Regions from separate parts of the Luteimonas sp. TWI382 genome, predicted to be linked through region 3. Evidence: riboswitches for the same ligand, from Rfam matches in the RefSeq annotation. Region 3 holds a riboswitch; each other region holds the start of a gene.
What was found. Region 3 has a riboswitch for cobalamin ahead of ABE505_RS07890 (ribonucleoside-diphosphate reductase subunit alpha). Riboswitches for the same ligand answer to the same signal wherever they lie in the genome.
Positions count from the first base shown of each region.

Region 1: it holds a riboswitch for cobalamin, as region 3 does, so the genes downstream of both, metE (5-methyltetrahydropteroyltriglutamate--homocysteine S-methyltransferase) here and ABE505_RS07890 (ribonucleoside-diphosphate reductase subunit alpha) in region 3, are expected to answer to the same signal.
Region 2: it holds a riboswitch for cobalamin, as region 3 does, so the genes downstream of both, btuB (TonB-dependent vitamin B12 receptor) here and ABE505_RS07890 (ribonucleoside-diphosphate reductase subunit alpha) in region 3, are expected to answer to the same signal.

Region 1 is NZ_JBDJNS010000017.1:50,213-54,884, forward strand. It holds gene ABE505_RS11710 (phosphatase PAP2 family protein) at 1-716, shown strand, start outside; gene ABE505_RS11715 (oxidoreductase-like domain-containing protein) at 748-927, shown strand; gene ABE505_RS11720 (LysR substrate-binding domain-containing protein) at 943-1,872, opposite strand; gene ABE505_RS11725 (NAD(P)H-dependent oxidoreductase) at 1,985-2,695, shown strand; cobalamin riboswitch at 2,714-2,946, shown strand; gene metE (5-methyltetrahydropteroyltriglutamate--homocysteine S-methyltransferase) at 3,156-4,672, shown strand, end outside.
Region 2 is NZ_JBDJNS010000013.1:96,337-101,008, forward strand. It holds gene ABE505_RS10415 (NAD(P)H-binding protein) at 1-570, opposite strand, end outside; gene btuB (TonB-dependent vitamin B12 receptor) at 681-2,552, opposite strand; cobalamin riboswitch at 2,681-2,899, opposite strand; gene ABE505_RS10425 (TfoX/Sxy family protein) at 2,920-3,279, opposite strand; gene ABE505_RS10430 (GAF domain-containing protein) at 3,276-3,758, opposite strand; gene bioD (dethiobiotin synthase) at 3,831-4,532, shown strand.
Region 3 is NZ_JBDJNS010000009.1:28,952-33,623, forward strand. It holds gene ABE505_RS07880 (M14 family zinc carboxypeptidase) at 1-1,736, shown strand, start outside; gene ABE505_RS07885 (LysR substrate-binding domain-containing protein) at 1,878-2,894, shown strand; cobalamin riboswitch at 3,033-3,236, shown strand; gene ABE505_RS07890 (ribonucleoside-diphosphate reductase subunit alpha) at 3,419-4,672, shown strand, end outside.

The sequences.
Region 1 (4,672 bases), on a different contig from region 3:
GCTACCTCGATGCGCCCGGCTTCGACAGCCGCGCATTGCTGCCCGCGCCGCCGGCGCCCGATTCGGCCGCGCGGGCCCTCGATGAGGCCATCGCTGCGCGTGCGCTGGCCCTGCGCGAGACCCCGCGCTGGCGGCAGGCGGCGATCGACGCCGACCTCGACTTTCCCCAGGCGGCCGACCTCTACGCCTGCGCGCTCGGCGTGCCGATCGACACGACCCATACCCCGCATCTGGTGCGGTTGCTACGACGCAGCCTCGCCGACGCCGCGATCGACGGCCGCGCCGCCAAGCTGCACTGGCAGCGTCGCCGGCCGTTCCTGGCCAACGGCGCGCCGGTGTGTACGCCAGACGAGGTCCCGCAGCTGCGCGATAGCGGCTCGTACCCGTCGGGCCACACCGCGATCGGCTGGACCTGGGCGCTGGCGCTGACCGCCGTCGCCCCCGATCGCGCCGATCCGCTGCTGCAACGCGGACGCAGCTTCGGCGAGAGCCGACTGGTCTGCAACGTGCACTGGTACAGCGACATCGTGCAGGGGCAGGTGGTCGGCGCCGCGACCTTCGCGCGGCTGCAGGCCGAACCGGCGTTCCTGGCCGACCTGGCGGCGGCGCGCGACGAGGTCGCCGCCCAACGTGCGCGCGGCGCCCGGCCCGAGGGCTGCGACGCGCAGACCGCCGCGTTGCGCCTGTCGCCGCTGCCGGCCGCCGACGATCGCTGAGGCCGGCGAGCTGCGCGACAATGGCCGCGCGATGAGTACGACACCTGTCCCAGACCCCGATCCGCGGCCCGAACCGCCCGAGGCCCCGCTGCCGAGCGACTGCTGCGACAGCGGCTGCCCGATCTGCGTCTACGACCTGCACGCCGATGCGATGGCCGACTACCGCGCCCGGCTGGCCGCGTGGCGCGTGCGCCATCCTGGGGTCGACTGACGCGCGCGGCCGGGTTTACGCGACCGCTGCGAAGCGCGCGGCGTGCCGGTCCAGGAACGCGTTGGCTTCGGCGCGCAGCCAGGCGCCGACGGCGGCGACGGCCGGTGTGTGCGTGGTACCGGGCGCGGCCAGCAGGCGGAAGTCGTGGCCGTCGAGCGCGGGGCCGAACGGGGCCCGCAGCACGCCGTCTTCCAGGGCGTCGGCGACCAGGGCGACGCTCGCCAGTGCGATGCCCTGGCCGGCGATCGCGGCCTGGATGGCATGCGCTTCGTCGGAGAAGCCGAGTTCGCCGCCGTGCGTGTCCGGCAGGCCGGCCGTTCGGCACCAGCGCGGCCAGTCGGGGGTGTGGGCGTCCTGCAGTCGCCAGGCGTAGCGCAGCCGCGGCACGGTCGCCAGCGCCGTCGGGCCGGCCAGCGCCAGGCCGGGGGTGCAGACCGGAATGAAACGTCCAGGCAGCAGCGGCCAGGTTTCGACCTGCGGAGCCGGTGCGGGGCCGTAGCGGATCGCCAGCTCCGTGCCGCCGGCGGCCAGCCGGACCGGGTCGTCGGCCGCGTGCAGGTGCAGATCGACTTCGGGCGCGGCCGCAGCGAGCGCCGGCAGGCGTGGCAACAGCCAGCGGGCGGCGAAGCCCCGGGTCGTGCTCAGCGTGACCGCGGGGCGGCGCGTCTGCCGTTGCAGGTCGGCGACGGCGGTGGCGATGCCATCGAAGCCGCCGCGCACGCTCGGGTACAGGCGTTGCCCAGCCTCGGTCAGCCGCACCTGGCGTACTTGGCGTGCGAACAGCCGCAGGCCCAGCCAGTCCTCGAGCTGGCGGATGCGGTGGCTGACCGCGGTGGGCGTGAGCGACAGTTCTTCGGCTGCGGCCTTGAAGCTCTGGCGTCGGGCGGCGGCCTCGAACGCGCGCAGTGCGCTCAGCGGTGGCAGGCGGGCGGGGCGATCGTGCATGAGCGCAATTCATCCATCGGACGAGAAAACATCGTTTGTCGGGCTCTGGGCCGGCGCCAATCATGCCGGAGCGCCGCAGTGCGCATTCTCTCCCAGCTTCGCCAGGTGAATCATGCTCAGCTTGCTCCATCTCGACGGCAGTGCCCGTCCCGGTTGTTCGGGCGAGGTCCCGCACGGCTCCCATACCCGCCGGCTCGGCGCCCGTTTCGTCGCGCGCTGGCAACAGCGGCGCCCCGGTGATCGCATCGTCTATCGCGATCTCGCCCTGACGCCGCCGACCCATGTCGACGGACGCTGGATCCATGCTGCGTTCACGCCGCTGGCGCAGCGCACGCCGTGGATGATCGAGCGGCTGTCCGAGAGCGATGCGCTGATCGATGAGCTGCTCGGCAGCCCGCTCGTGGTGATGGGGGTGCCGATGTACAACTTCGGTATGCCCGCGCCGGTCAAGGCCTGGATCGACAACATCGTGCGCGTGGGCCGCACCTTCGGTTTCGATCGCGCGCGCGCCGGTGCGCCGTACTGGCCGATGCTGGCCGGTCAGGGCCGCCGCGCCGTGCTGCTGGGTGCGCGCGGCGATCACGACTATGACCCCGGTGGTCGCAACGCCGGCGACAACCTGGTCGAGCAGGGCGTGATGACGCCGCTGCGCTACATGGGCATCACCGACGTCGACCGGGTCGCGGTGGAATACGACGAGTTCGCCGATGCCCGGCTCGCGGCCTCGATCGCGCGCGCCGAGGCCGCGGTCGATGCGCTGGTCGATCGCCTTGCCGACCAGGCCGATGCGCGGGAGACGGCCGCCGCGGCCACGCCCGCTTGACCGCCCGTGCGGCCGGGGCTACCGTGTCGCCGCCAAGGTTCATCTCTTCATGCGAATGAAGCGATGATTAAAAGGGAAGCCGGTGCGCCGCATGGCGGCAATTCCGGCGCTGCCCCGCAGCGGTAACTGGAAACGACCCCCGTCAACGCACTGGCGCCCGTCCGGGCCGGGAAGCGACGGGCAGTAGGCCCACCACCTCGCAGGTGGCCCGTCCATGAGCCCGAAGACCTGCCTTGGCCGTGCGCACCGACAGGCGCGCACGTACGACCTGGGGCCTCCGCGGGGAGGTGCACGGGCATCGCGCCGCGCACGTCGCGGCCGGTCCCGCACGTCCGCACGCAGGCTCCGGTTCGCCCGAGGGGGCGAAGGTCGGCCGTGTGGCAGGCGGGCGCGCGCAGGCGCGGTGCACGCCATGCGGACCCTTCGTTCCTCAATCCCACGCATTGAGGACGCATCCACCATGACCGGCATCACCAATCTCGGCTTTCCCCGCATCGGCCGCAAACGCGAGCTCAAGCGCGCCGTCGAACGTCACTGGCGCGGCGAGGCCGACGCCGCGCAGTTGCAGGCAGTGGCGCGCGACCTGCGCCTGCGCCATTGGCGCCTGCAGCGCGAGGCCGGCGTCGCCACGCCGCCGAGCAACGACTTCTCGCTCTACGACCAGGTGCTCGACGCCGCCTTCGGCTTCGACGCGATCCCCGAGCGCTACCGCGCGCTGGCCGATGCCGATCCGCTGGCCGGTTACTTCGCGCTGGCGCGGGGTCATCAGCAGGACGGCATCGACCTGCATGCGCTGGAGATGACCAAGTGGTTCGACACCAATTACCACTACCTGGTGCCCGAACTGCAGGCCGGCCAGCGCTTCGCGCTGCGCGACGACAAGCCGGTGCGCGAGTACCTGGAAGCCAAGGCCGAGGGGATCGAGACCCGGCCGGTGCTGCTCGGGCCGGTCACGCTGCTGTGGCTGTCGAAGACCGTCGACGGCAGCGATCGCTTCGCGCTGCTCGATGCGCTGCTGCCGGTGTACGCCGAGTTGCTGGCACGCCTGCACGCCGCCGGCGCGGCCTGGGTGCAGATCGACGAGCCGGCGCTGGTGCTCGACCTCGACCCCGCGGTGCGCGCGGCCTTTGATCGGGCCTACGCCACGCTGGCGCAGGGCGCGCGGCCGAAGCTGCTGCTGGCGACCTACTTCGGCGCGCTGGACGACAACCTGCCGTTGGCCGCGTCCTTGCCGGTCGACGGCCTGCATGTCGATCTGGTGCGCGGGCGCGAACAACTCGATGCGGTGCTCGGCGCGCTGCCGGCCGGGCGCACGTTGTCGTTGGGGCTCGTCGACGGCCGCAACATCTGGCGCACGCGGTTGGACGATGCGCTGGTGCTGGCGCGCTACGCGATCGATGCGCGCGGCGACGATGCGGTCTGGCTGGCGCCGTCGTGCTCGCTGCTGCATGTGCCGGTGGACCTGGCGGGCGAGACCGCGCTGGATGACGAACTGCGTGGCTGGCTGGCCTTCGCCCGGCAGAAACTCGATGAACTGCGCCTGCTGGCCGAGGCGCTGGCCGATCCCGATGCCGCCGAGCCGGCGCTGGCCAAGGCGCGCGATGCGATCGCCGCGCGGCGCGCCTCGCCCCGCGTGCAGCGGCCGGAGGTCGCCGCGAGGGTGGCTGCACTCGACGCGTCCGCGTCGCGTCGCGCGACGCCCTATGCCGCGCGTCGGACCGCGCAGGATGCGCTGCGCCCGCTGCCGCTGTGGCCCACGACCACGATCGGCTCGTTCCCGCAGACGTTCGAGGTCCGGGAGGCGCGTGCAGCGCACAAGTCCGGCAAGCTGAGCCAGGCCGACTACGATGCGTTCATCGCCGACCAGATCGCGCAGTGCGTGCGCGTGCAGGAAGACCTCGGGCTGGATGTGCTGGTGCACGGCGAGTTCGAGCGCAACGACATGGTCGAGTACTTCGGCGAGCAGCTCGATGGCTT
Region 2 (4,672 bases), on a different contig from region 3:
CACGAAGCCAGCCACCTCGTCCCGGGTGACCGTGCGCAGTTGCAGCGACGGCGGGACGGACAGGGCGACCTGCCAGTCGCCGCGTCCACGGCGCGCGGTGAACGGCGCGGGCCGCACCAGCGTCCAGTCCAGCCCTGAGTCCTGGATCAGCGCCTCCTGGCGCTCCTTGTCGGCATAGCGGTGGCGAGTGACCAGCGGAAAGACGATGCGGTTGTACAGCCAGCCGCCGTGCCCGCGCGTCTCGCCCGCGCCCACGCCGGTGATTGCGATCAGGCGCCGCACGCCGGTGTCGCGCATCGCGGCGATCGCTGCACGGGTCGCATCAGAGAACACCGTCGTCGGCCTCGGGCTGGCGACGCCCAAGCTCATCACGACCGCGTCGTGCGCGGGCATGCGTTGCGCCAGGAAGCGGGCGTCGTCGGGGCGGCCGACAACGATGTCGACGCCCGCTGTGGCGGTGAGCCGATCTGCCGACCGCGTTTGCGCCGTGACCCGGTGGCCGCGCGCCACCGCCTGCGCGACCAGCCGTGTGCCCACGCCGCCCGACGCGCCCATGACGAATACGCGCATTGCTGTCCCTGCCAAGCCGGTGCCGGCCGACAGTCTCGCAGATGCCGGGCGATGCGGCCGGGGGGGGGGGGGGGGCCCAAGGGGCCCCCCCCCCCCCGCCCCCCACCGCGTCAGCGCGCGAGCGGCTGCCAGCGCAACGCCAGCCCGTACTCGCGCCCGGGCTGGCGGTACCACGCCACCGTCTCGTAGTCCTTGTCGAGCAGGTTGGTCGCCCGCGCCTCGAGCGTCCACGCGGGTGCGAACGCCCACGCCGCACGCAGGTCGAGGGTGCCGTAGCCGCCGACGCGCAGCGTGTTGGCGGGGTTGTCGTAGCGGCCGCCGGCGCCGCGCAGCGTAGTGCCGATGCGCAGGTCGCCAAAGCTGCGATCGATGTCGAGCCGGCCGCTGCTGCGCGCGCGTCGGGCGAGCAGGTTGTCGCGGTAGGTGCCCTGGCTGCGGTCGCGCGGGTCGACGTGACTCAACTCGGTCGACAGGTCCCAGCCGGCGAGGGTGGTCGCGAACGTCAGCTCGGCGCCACGGATGCGGGCCTCGTCGATGTTGCTGCCGCGACCGACATAGTCCGGCGGCGGGTAGACGAACACAATCAGGTCGTCGATGCGGCTCTCGAACACGTCGAACGACCAGCGCCACTGGGCCGCCTGCTGCGAGATGCCGAGGTTCATGCTTTTGGAGCGTTCCGGTTTGAGGTCCGGGCTCTGCGAACCGGGGAAGTACAGGTCGTTGAAGGTCGGGGCCTTGAAGCCGGTCCCGGCGCTGGCGGTCACGCGAAGGCCGTGGGCCAGCTCCATGCCCCAGCCCAGGCTGCCGGTGCCGTGGCCGCCGAACTGCTCGTTGTCGTCGTGGCGCAGGCTCGCCTGCAGGCGATGCGCGCCGAAGCGACCGCGGTACTCAACGAACGTGGCGTAGTTGTCACGCGCCGTCACCGCGTAGCGGGTGTCGCTGTCGACTTGGTCGGCCTGCCAGTCGAAGCCCAGGCTCAGGCCCTGGGTCGGCGCCAGGCCGAAGTCGGCCTGCACCGAGGCGGTGTCGCGGCGGGTGTCGATGCGGCCGACATGACTGCGCGTGCCGGTGTCGGCATCGCGGAAGGAGGTGCTCGACTTGTCGTAGGCGCGGCCGGCCTGCGCGGTCAGGCGCACGACGTCCGAGGGCGCGTAGGTCAGTGTTCCGCCTGCCACCTGCTGCACGATGTCGGCCTCGTTACCGCCGAAGAGGCTGCCGTCGAACTGATTGAACGCGTCGGCATGCAAGGCATGACCTTCCAGCCGCAGCGCGTCGGTGAGCTGCACGCCGGCGCGCAGGTTCAGCGAACGGTTGCGGTAGCCGTCGCGGTCGGGCTCTTCGACGAAGCACCCCTGGAACAACGCCGACGAGCCGCGGCAGGCATCGATGCCGTCGGTGCGCTGGAACGCTGCATCGACACCGAACCAGCCCCGGCCGCTGCGGCCGCCGATGCCGGCGCTGGCTTCGCGCAAGCCGTGGCTGCCGGCGCCGATTCGTGCGTGTGGCGCAATCGCGCCGTCGTGGCGGCGGGTGAAGATCTGGATGACGCCGCCGATCGCTTCCGAGCCGTAGAGGCTCGAACGCGGGCCGCGTACGATTTCCACGCGCTCGATCTGGTCGACCGGCAGGTCCTGGATCGCCGGCATGCCGGCGGTCGCGCTGCCGATGCGTACGCCATCGACGAGCACCAGTACGTGGTCGGATTCGGCGCCGCGCAGGAAGATCGAACTCAGTTTGCCCGGGCCGCCACTGTTGCCGATCTGGATGCCGGCGCGGCCGCGCAGCAGCTCCGGCAGGTCGCGCGCCTGGCTGCGTTCGATCTCGTCGCGGTCGATGATCTGCGCCGGCACGAGGGTGTCAGCCAGCGCGGTCTGGGTGCGATTGGCGGTGACGAGCACGGCGTCGAGTTCGCCGGGAGCGGCGAGCGCCGACGGAGCGAGCAGGGCAGTGGCGATCGCCACGGTCAAGGTGCGGAACGGCATTGCGGTCTCCTTGCGCGCGCGCATCGAACGCGCGGCGGGCGGGCGAAGATCGCGGGAACGGGCGCACACGGACCGCCGTCCAGGCGCAAGGCGCACCCGGAACGTCGTCGCAATGCCCGCCGCATCGCAATCAGGTGGAACTTCGAGGCCGGTCTCCGGACTTGCGCGTGGGCGGTCTGAGCCCAGGCGTCGCGCCTTCCCGTGCACAGGGCACAGTGGCGAGAAGCGACGCTTGCACACGCTTACCGTTGCGGGGGCAGTGCCGGAATGGGGTTGCCTCGCGGCGCCCGCACCGGCTTCCCGTTTCAACCCAGGCAGGCCGGGTCACCGCGAAGCAGGCGCGATTGTACGCCAGCGCTCGTCCGGTTCAGCGTGCGTCGGGGTCGCCCGGCATCGCGTCGTCGCGATCGGCCGCGTCGTGCACGATCGTGGTGACCGGGCCGCCCGCGGTCCGTGCGCGCGGGTCGGGCAGTTGTGCGGTCGCCGCTTCGGCGGCCTCGGTCAGCTGCAGACGCCGTGCTTCGGGGACCTCCTGCCAGTGGCAGTCCAGCAGCGCGCCCTCGATCGAGTACAGCAGGTTGAGGCTGGGTCGGAAGCCGGCCCGGCGCACGCGCACGAAGGCCTCGACCGCGCCCGCCGCTTCGAGGTCCTCGCGCGTGCGCAGCCCCACCTGTCGCAGCCACGCCGCCGACTTCGGCCCGAGGTTGCGCAGCTTCGGCGCGCTCAACGCGCGTGCTCGACGTAGAGCCGTGCGAGCGCCTCCAGCCCGGCCTGATCGTCGGCGTCGAACCGGGCCGGCAGCGGACTGTCGAGATCGAAGACGCCGATCAGGCGGTCGCCGTCGACCAGTGGCACGACGACTTCAGACCGCGACGCAGCATCGCAGGCGATATGGCCTGCAAAGGCGTGCACGTCGTCGACCCGCTGGGTCTGCCGGGTGCGCGCTGCGGCGCCGCACACGCCCTTGTCGAGCGGAATGCGCACACAGGCCGGCAGGCCCTGGAACGGGCCGACGACCAGTTCGGTCCCGTCGTAGAAGTAGAAGCCGACCCAGTTGAGGTCGGGCAGGGCGTGGTAGACCAGTGCCGAGAGGTTCGCGGCATTGGCGATGGGGTCGGATTCGCCGTGCAGCAGAGCGCGGGCCTGTGCCGCGAGCGCGGCATACTGGTCGGCCTTGCTGCCGCTCAGAGGTGTGGAGGTGAACATGTCGCGCAGTGTAGCAGCGGGGTCGCACCCGCCCGGCCGCGCCGTCGCTGGCGTCCCGATCGGCGCGCCGGTATGAGCGCGCGCACGTGCCTGGTCACCGGGACCGATACCGGCATCGGCAAGACCCACGCCAGCGTGGCGCTGTTGCAGGCCTTGCGTGCCGATGGTCGCCGCGCGGTCGGCATGAAGCCGATCGCCAGCGGCTGCGATTGGCAGGACGGTGGCTGGCGCAATGAGGATGCGCTGGCGCTGCAGGCCGCCAGCCGGCCCCGGCCGGTGTACGCCGACGTCAACCCGGTGGCCCTGCCCGAAGCGACCGCGCCGACCCTGGCCGCACGCGCAGCCGGCGTGATCGTCAATGCCGCCGATCTGCACGCGGCGCACGCGCGGCTCGCCGCGGCGGCCGATGTGGTGCTGGTCGAAGGCGCCGGCGGCTGGGCCGCGCCGCTGGCCGAGGGCATCGAACATGCGGACCTGGCGCGGTGGCTGGGCGGCGCAGTGGTGCTGGTGGTCGGGCTCCGGCTCGGCTGCCTGAGCCATGCCCGGCTGAGCGCACGCGCGATCGCGGCCGACGGCTGTCGGCTTGTGGGTTGGGTCGGTAACCGGATCGATCCAGAGTTCTCGCGCGCAGACGACTATCTCGGCCTGCTTGCCGATGCGCTGCCGGCGCCGTGCCTGGGCGTGCTGCCGTTCGTCGGCGACGGGGGCAGCGCCGACGCGGGCGCCCTGGTGCTCGATCCGGCCTGGATCGACGCGCTGCCGCGCCGGCTCTGATCGGGGGCGTGGGGGGGCCGGGCAGGGGCCCCGGGGGCGCGGCGGGGGACGCCGGGGGGCTGGCGCGGGCCGGGCCCGCCGCGCGGCCGCGCCGGCGCTTTGGGGGGGGGGGGCAGCGGCGGCTGGCGCGGGGGAGGCCC
Region 3 (4,672 bases):
CCTACGATTTCAACGTCACGCTGGCGCGCTACCACGCCCAAGGCCTCGACGCGCTCGGCTCGCTGTACTACACGAAGGAAAACTTCGACAACTTTTCGCCGGTCTACGGCTCGACCTATCCCGACTTCCACGGCGGAGTCGGCGTCACCGTCGAGCAGGGCAGTTCGCGCGGCCTGGTACAGGACACCGCCGGCGGCCCGCTGGAGTTCCGCTTCACGATCCGCAATCAGGTCGCGACCGGGCTGGCGACGCTCCGCGGCGCAGTCGCCGAGAAAGCCGGCTTGCTGGCACTGCAGAAGGACTTCTTCCGCTCGGCGCTCACCCAGGGTCGCCGCCACGATGCCGCCGCGTTCGTATTCGGCGACGCGCACGACCCGTCGCTGACCCGGCGCCTGCTCGACCTGCTGCTGCTCCACCGCATCGAGGTCCATGCGCTGGCGCGCGAGACGACGATCGACGGCACTACGTTCTCGCCCGGCAGCGCCTACGTCGTACCGTCGGCACAGCCGCAGTTCCGGCTGGTGCATTCGATCTTCGAAACCACGCCCGAGGTGAAGGAGAGCGTCTACGGCAGCACCTCGTACGCGATCGCACACGCCTACGGCATCGCGTTCGCACGCGCGCGTCGCGCCCCAGCGCTGGGCGCGCGTGTGCAGGCGTTGCCGCCGGTCGAGGCCGGCATCGTCGGCGGCCAGGCCCGCTACGCCTACGCAATCGACTGGCGCGACCAGGCCGCACCGCGCGCGCTCGCCGCGCTGCTGGCACAGGACATCCGCGTGCGCAGCGCATTCCAGCCGTTCACCGCGCGCACCGCGGACGGCGAGACCGCGTTCTCCTACGGCACCCTGGTCGTACCGGTCGCCGGACAGGCGCTGGCAGCCGAGGCCCTGCATGCGGCAGTCGATGCCGCCACGCGCGAAGCCGGGGTGCGCGCGCATGCGCTGTCGACCGGACAGAGCGTGGCCGGCATCGACCTGGGCAGCGACAGCGTGCGTCCGCTGCGCAAGCCCGCGATCGCGCTGATCATGGGCCAGGGCGTCAACGCGACCGAGATCGGTTCGACCTGGTTCGCGCTGAGCGAGCAGTTGCGCTGGCCGGCGACCCGGCTCGACCCGACCCAGCTCGCGCGCGCACCGTTGCGCGAGTACACCAGCCTCGTGCTGGCCGGTGGCCACTACGAGGACTGGAGCGAGGCGACGGTCGAGGCGCTGCGCGACTGGGTCCGCGCCGGCGGTTCGCTGGTGACCTTCGGCAGCGCCTCGCAGTGGGCCATCGATCGCAAGCTCGTCGACGGCCTGGGCCAGGCCCCGGCGCCCGACGAGGACGACACCGACCGCGCGGACTTCGGCCAGCGTCGCGACCTGCTGGCCGAAGACCGCATCTCCGGCAACCTGGTCTCGGCCGATGCCGACATCAGCCATCCGCTGGCATTCGGCGTGCCGCGCCGCGCCCTCTTCGTCAACAAGGAAACCGCGGTGGTGCTGCCGCCAGCGCGCGACCGCTTCTCGACGGTCGTGCGCATCGACGATGCGCCGCTGGTCAACGGCTACGTCTCCACGCGCAACCGCGCCAGGCTCGGCGGCGCGCCGTGGGCGGTCATTGCCGCAACCGGGCGCGGGAATGTGGTGCTGTTCGCCGACGACCCGGCGCATCGCAAGTACTGGCACGGCACCGAGCGGCTGCTGCTCAACGCACTCTTGCTGTCGGAGCATTTGGTGCCAGCCGCGCGTCGCTGAGCCGCCTTCGATGATCACGGCGTAGACGGGCGGCGTCGCCGGATCGCGGCACACAGTGTTGTCGCCTGCGGGACATGCCGGTCGCGCCCGTGGGCGACCATGCGGTGCGACAACATTCCCGCCGTCGGCACGGGCCTGGCCATGACCCTCACCCAACTGCGCAGCTTCGTCGCCATCGTCGAATGCGGCCACAACATCACCCTGGCCGCCCGCCGCCTGCACGCGACCCAGTCGGGACTGTCCAAGCAGCTCGCGCAACTGGAGAACGCGCTGGGCTTCTTGCTGTTCACCCGCCGTCAGCGCGCCCTCGCCGCGTTGACCGACGAAGGCCGGCAGGTGCTTGCGCACGCCCGCCGCCTGCTCGCCGAGGCCGGCAACATCCAGGCGCTGGCCGACAACCTGCGGCGCGAGGCCCAGGGCCTGCTGCGCATCGCCACCACCCACACCCAGGCCCGTCATGCGCTGCCGCCGGCGCTGCAGGCGCTCAAGCGCGACTGGCCCGACGTCGCGGTGCATGTGGTGCCCGGAGGCGATGTCGAGTCGCTGCGGCTGCTGGCCGAACACCATGCCGACCTGGCGATCCTCAGCGGCACCGGCGCTCCGCCACCGGGCCTGGTGGCGATTCCGCTCTACCGCTGGGGCCGACGGGTCCTGCTGCCGGCCGGCCATCCGCTGACCGCATTGGCGCGTCCGATCGGGCTGCGCGACCTGGCCGGCGTGCCGCTGGTGAGCTACGAATCGAGCCGACAGCCCGCCTCGTCGCTGCAGCGCGCGTTCGCGGCCGCCGACCTGCGCGCCGACCTCGCGGTGACCGCACGCGACGGCGCACTGATCCGCACCTATGTCCACGCCGGGCTGGGCGTGGGCATCGTCGACGAAATGGGCGCCGACCTCGACGACGGCCTGGCCGCGCCGCCGGTCGAGGACGGCCTGCTGCCCGAATGCATCACCTGGGCGCTGCTGCGCCGCGACCGGGTGCTGCGCGATTTCGGCTTCGCGCTGGTCCAGGCGCTGGCGCCGCATTACGCCGCGGTGGACCTGCGCCGGCTGCTCGATCACGACCAGCCGCTGCCGATTCCGGCCCCCGACTGGCCGCGCTGGTCGCGTGCGACCGCCACGGCCCTGGCGGCGCGGACCGCGGTCGCCGTGGCTGAATAGGCCTCTTCCGGGGTTGCCTGGCGCAGCCGGATCTGCATCGCCCCGTGCCCGGCCGGCGGCTGAGGCCGCACGATTCCCGGCCTGACGCGGATCCGGGCGCCCGCCCCACATTTAGCGTTGACGCTGTCCGACCACCCCACTATCTTGGGCCACGTCGGTTCCGCAGCCACAAAGCCTGTGGATGAAAAACGGGAAGCCGGTGACGCCCCACGCCAGTCCGGTGCTGCCCCCGCAGCGGTAATTGGGAACGTCCCCGCCGCCACCGGAGTGATCCGGTGCAGTGGGACCGAAGGCCTGCCTTCACCCATGAGTCCGTACCGTGCCGACAGCCGCGCGAAAGCACGACGCGCGGTGACCGCTGTGGACGCTCCGCACAGGGGTGGGTCCGCGGCGCGGAACCCGACGGCACCCGCCGTCGCCGTCTCGCGGCGCACCCGCCCCACACGAGCCGTCCGCAGCCACCGGACCCGACGCGGGCGGGCCGGGGCGTGCGCGAATGCACTGGACACCAAGAGAGAGGACGCATGACCAGCCACGACACCGTCTCGACCGCCCCTTCGACGCCCGCAGACGCGCCCCCGACCCCGATCGCTTCCCCCACCCCTGTGGCGCCGTCCGCCGTCGACGCCGACGACGTGGTGCCGCCGCCCCCGAGCGCCGCCATGCAAACCGCAATTGCTGAAAATTCCGACGTCGACACCGACGTCTCCACCTGGATCACCAAGGAAGCCGGCAACCGCCGGATCCCGTACGACCGCGCGCGCCTGGAGCGCAGCATCGACCGCGTCCACGGCGAGTTCCCGCAACTCGATATCGCCGACTACAAGCGCAGCGTGTTCGGCTTCGTCGAGCGCAAGGACGCGGTCAACGCCGACGACCTGGTCGACCACCTGATCCGCGAGGCCGAGGCCCGGGTCGACGTCACCGCGCCCGAATGGGAGTTCTTCGCCGCCCGCCTGTACCTGCACCGCCTGTACAAGCGCGCCAGCCGCAACCGCTTCTACGACGCCGAGCAGAAATACGGCTCCTACGTCGGCCTGCAGGAATCGCTGGCCGACCGCAATATCTATTCCAACGACATCCTGCGCGCCTATTCCAAGGAAGAGCTGCAGGAAGCCGGACGCATGATCGAGCCCGAGCGCGACAAGCTGTTCGCCTACAACGGCCTGTACCTGCTGGCCACGCGGTATCTGGCCACCGACACCTCGCGCGCCGTGTTCGAGCTGCCGCAGGAGCGCTGGCTCACCATCGCGCTGTATCTGATGCAGAACGAGACCCGCGGCGGTCGCGAGCGCCGCATGCAGCTCGTCGGCGAGGCCTACTGGGCGCTGTCGAATCTGTACATGACCGTCGCGACCCCGACGCTGCAGAACGCCGGCAAGGTCGGCGGCCAGCTGTCGTCGTGCTTCATCGACACCGTCGACGATTCGCTGCAGGGCATCTACGACTCCAACACCGACATCGCTCGCGTCTCCAAGGGCGGCGGCGGCGTGGGCGCGTACATGGGCTATGTGCGCTCGTCGGGTTCGTCGATCCGCGGCGTACCCAATTCCTCGGGCGGCGTGGTGCCGTGGATCAAGCAGCTCAACAACACCGCCGTGTCGGTCGACCAGCTCGGCCAGCGCAAGGGCGCGGTCGCGGTGTACCTGGATGTGTGGCACCGCGACATCGAGAACTTCCTCGATCTGCGCCTGAACAATGGCGACCAGCGCCTGCGTGCGCACGACGTGTTCACCTCGATCTGCATCCCCGACCTGTTCATGGAAGCGGTCGAGCGC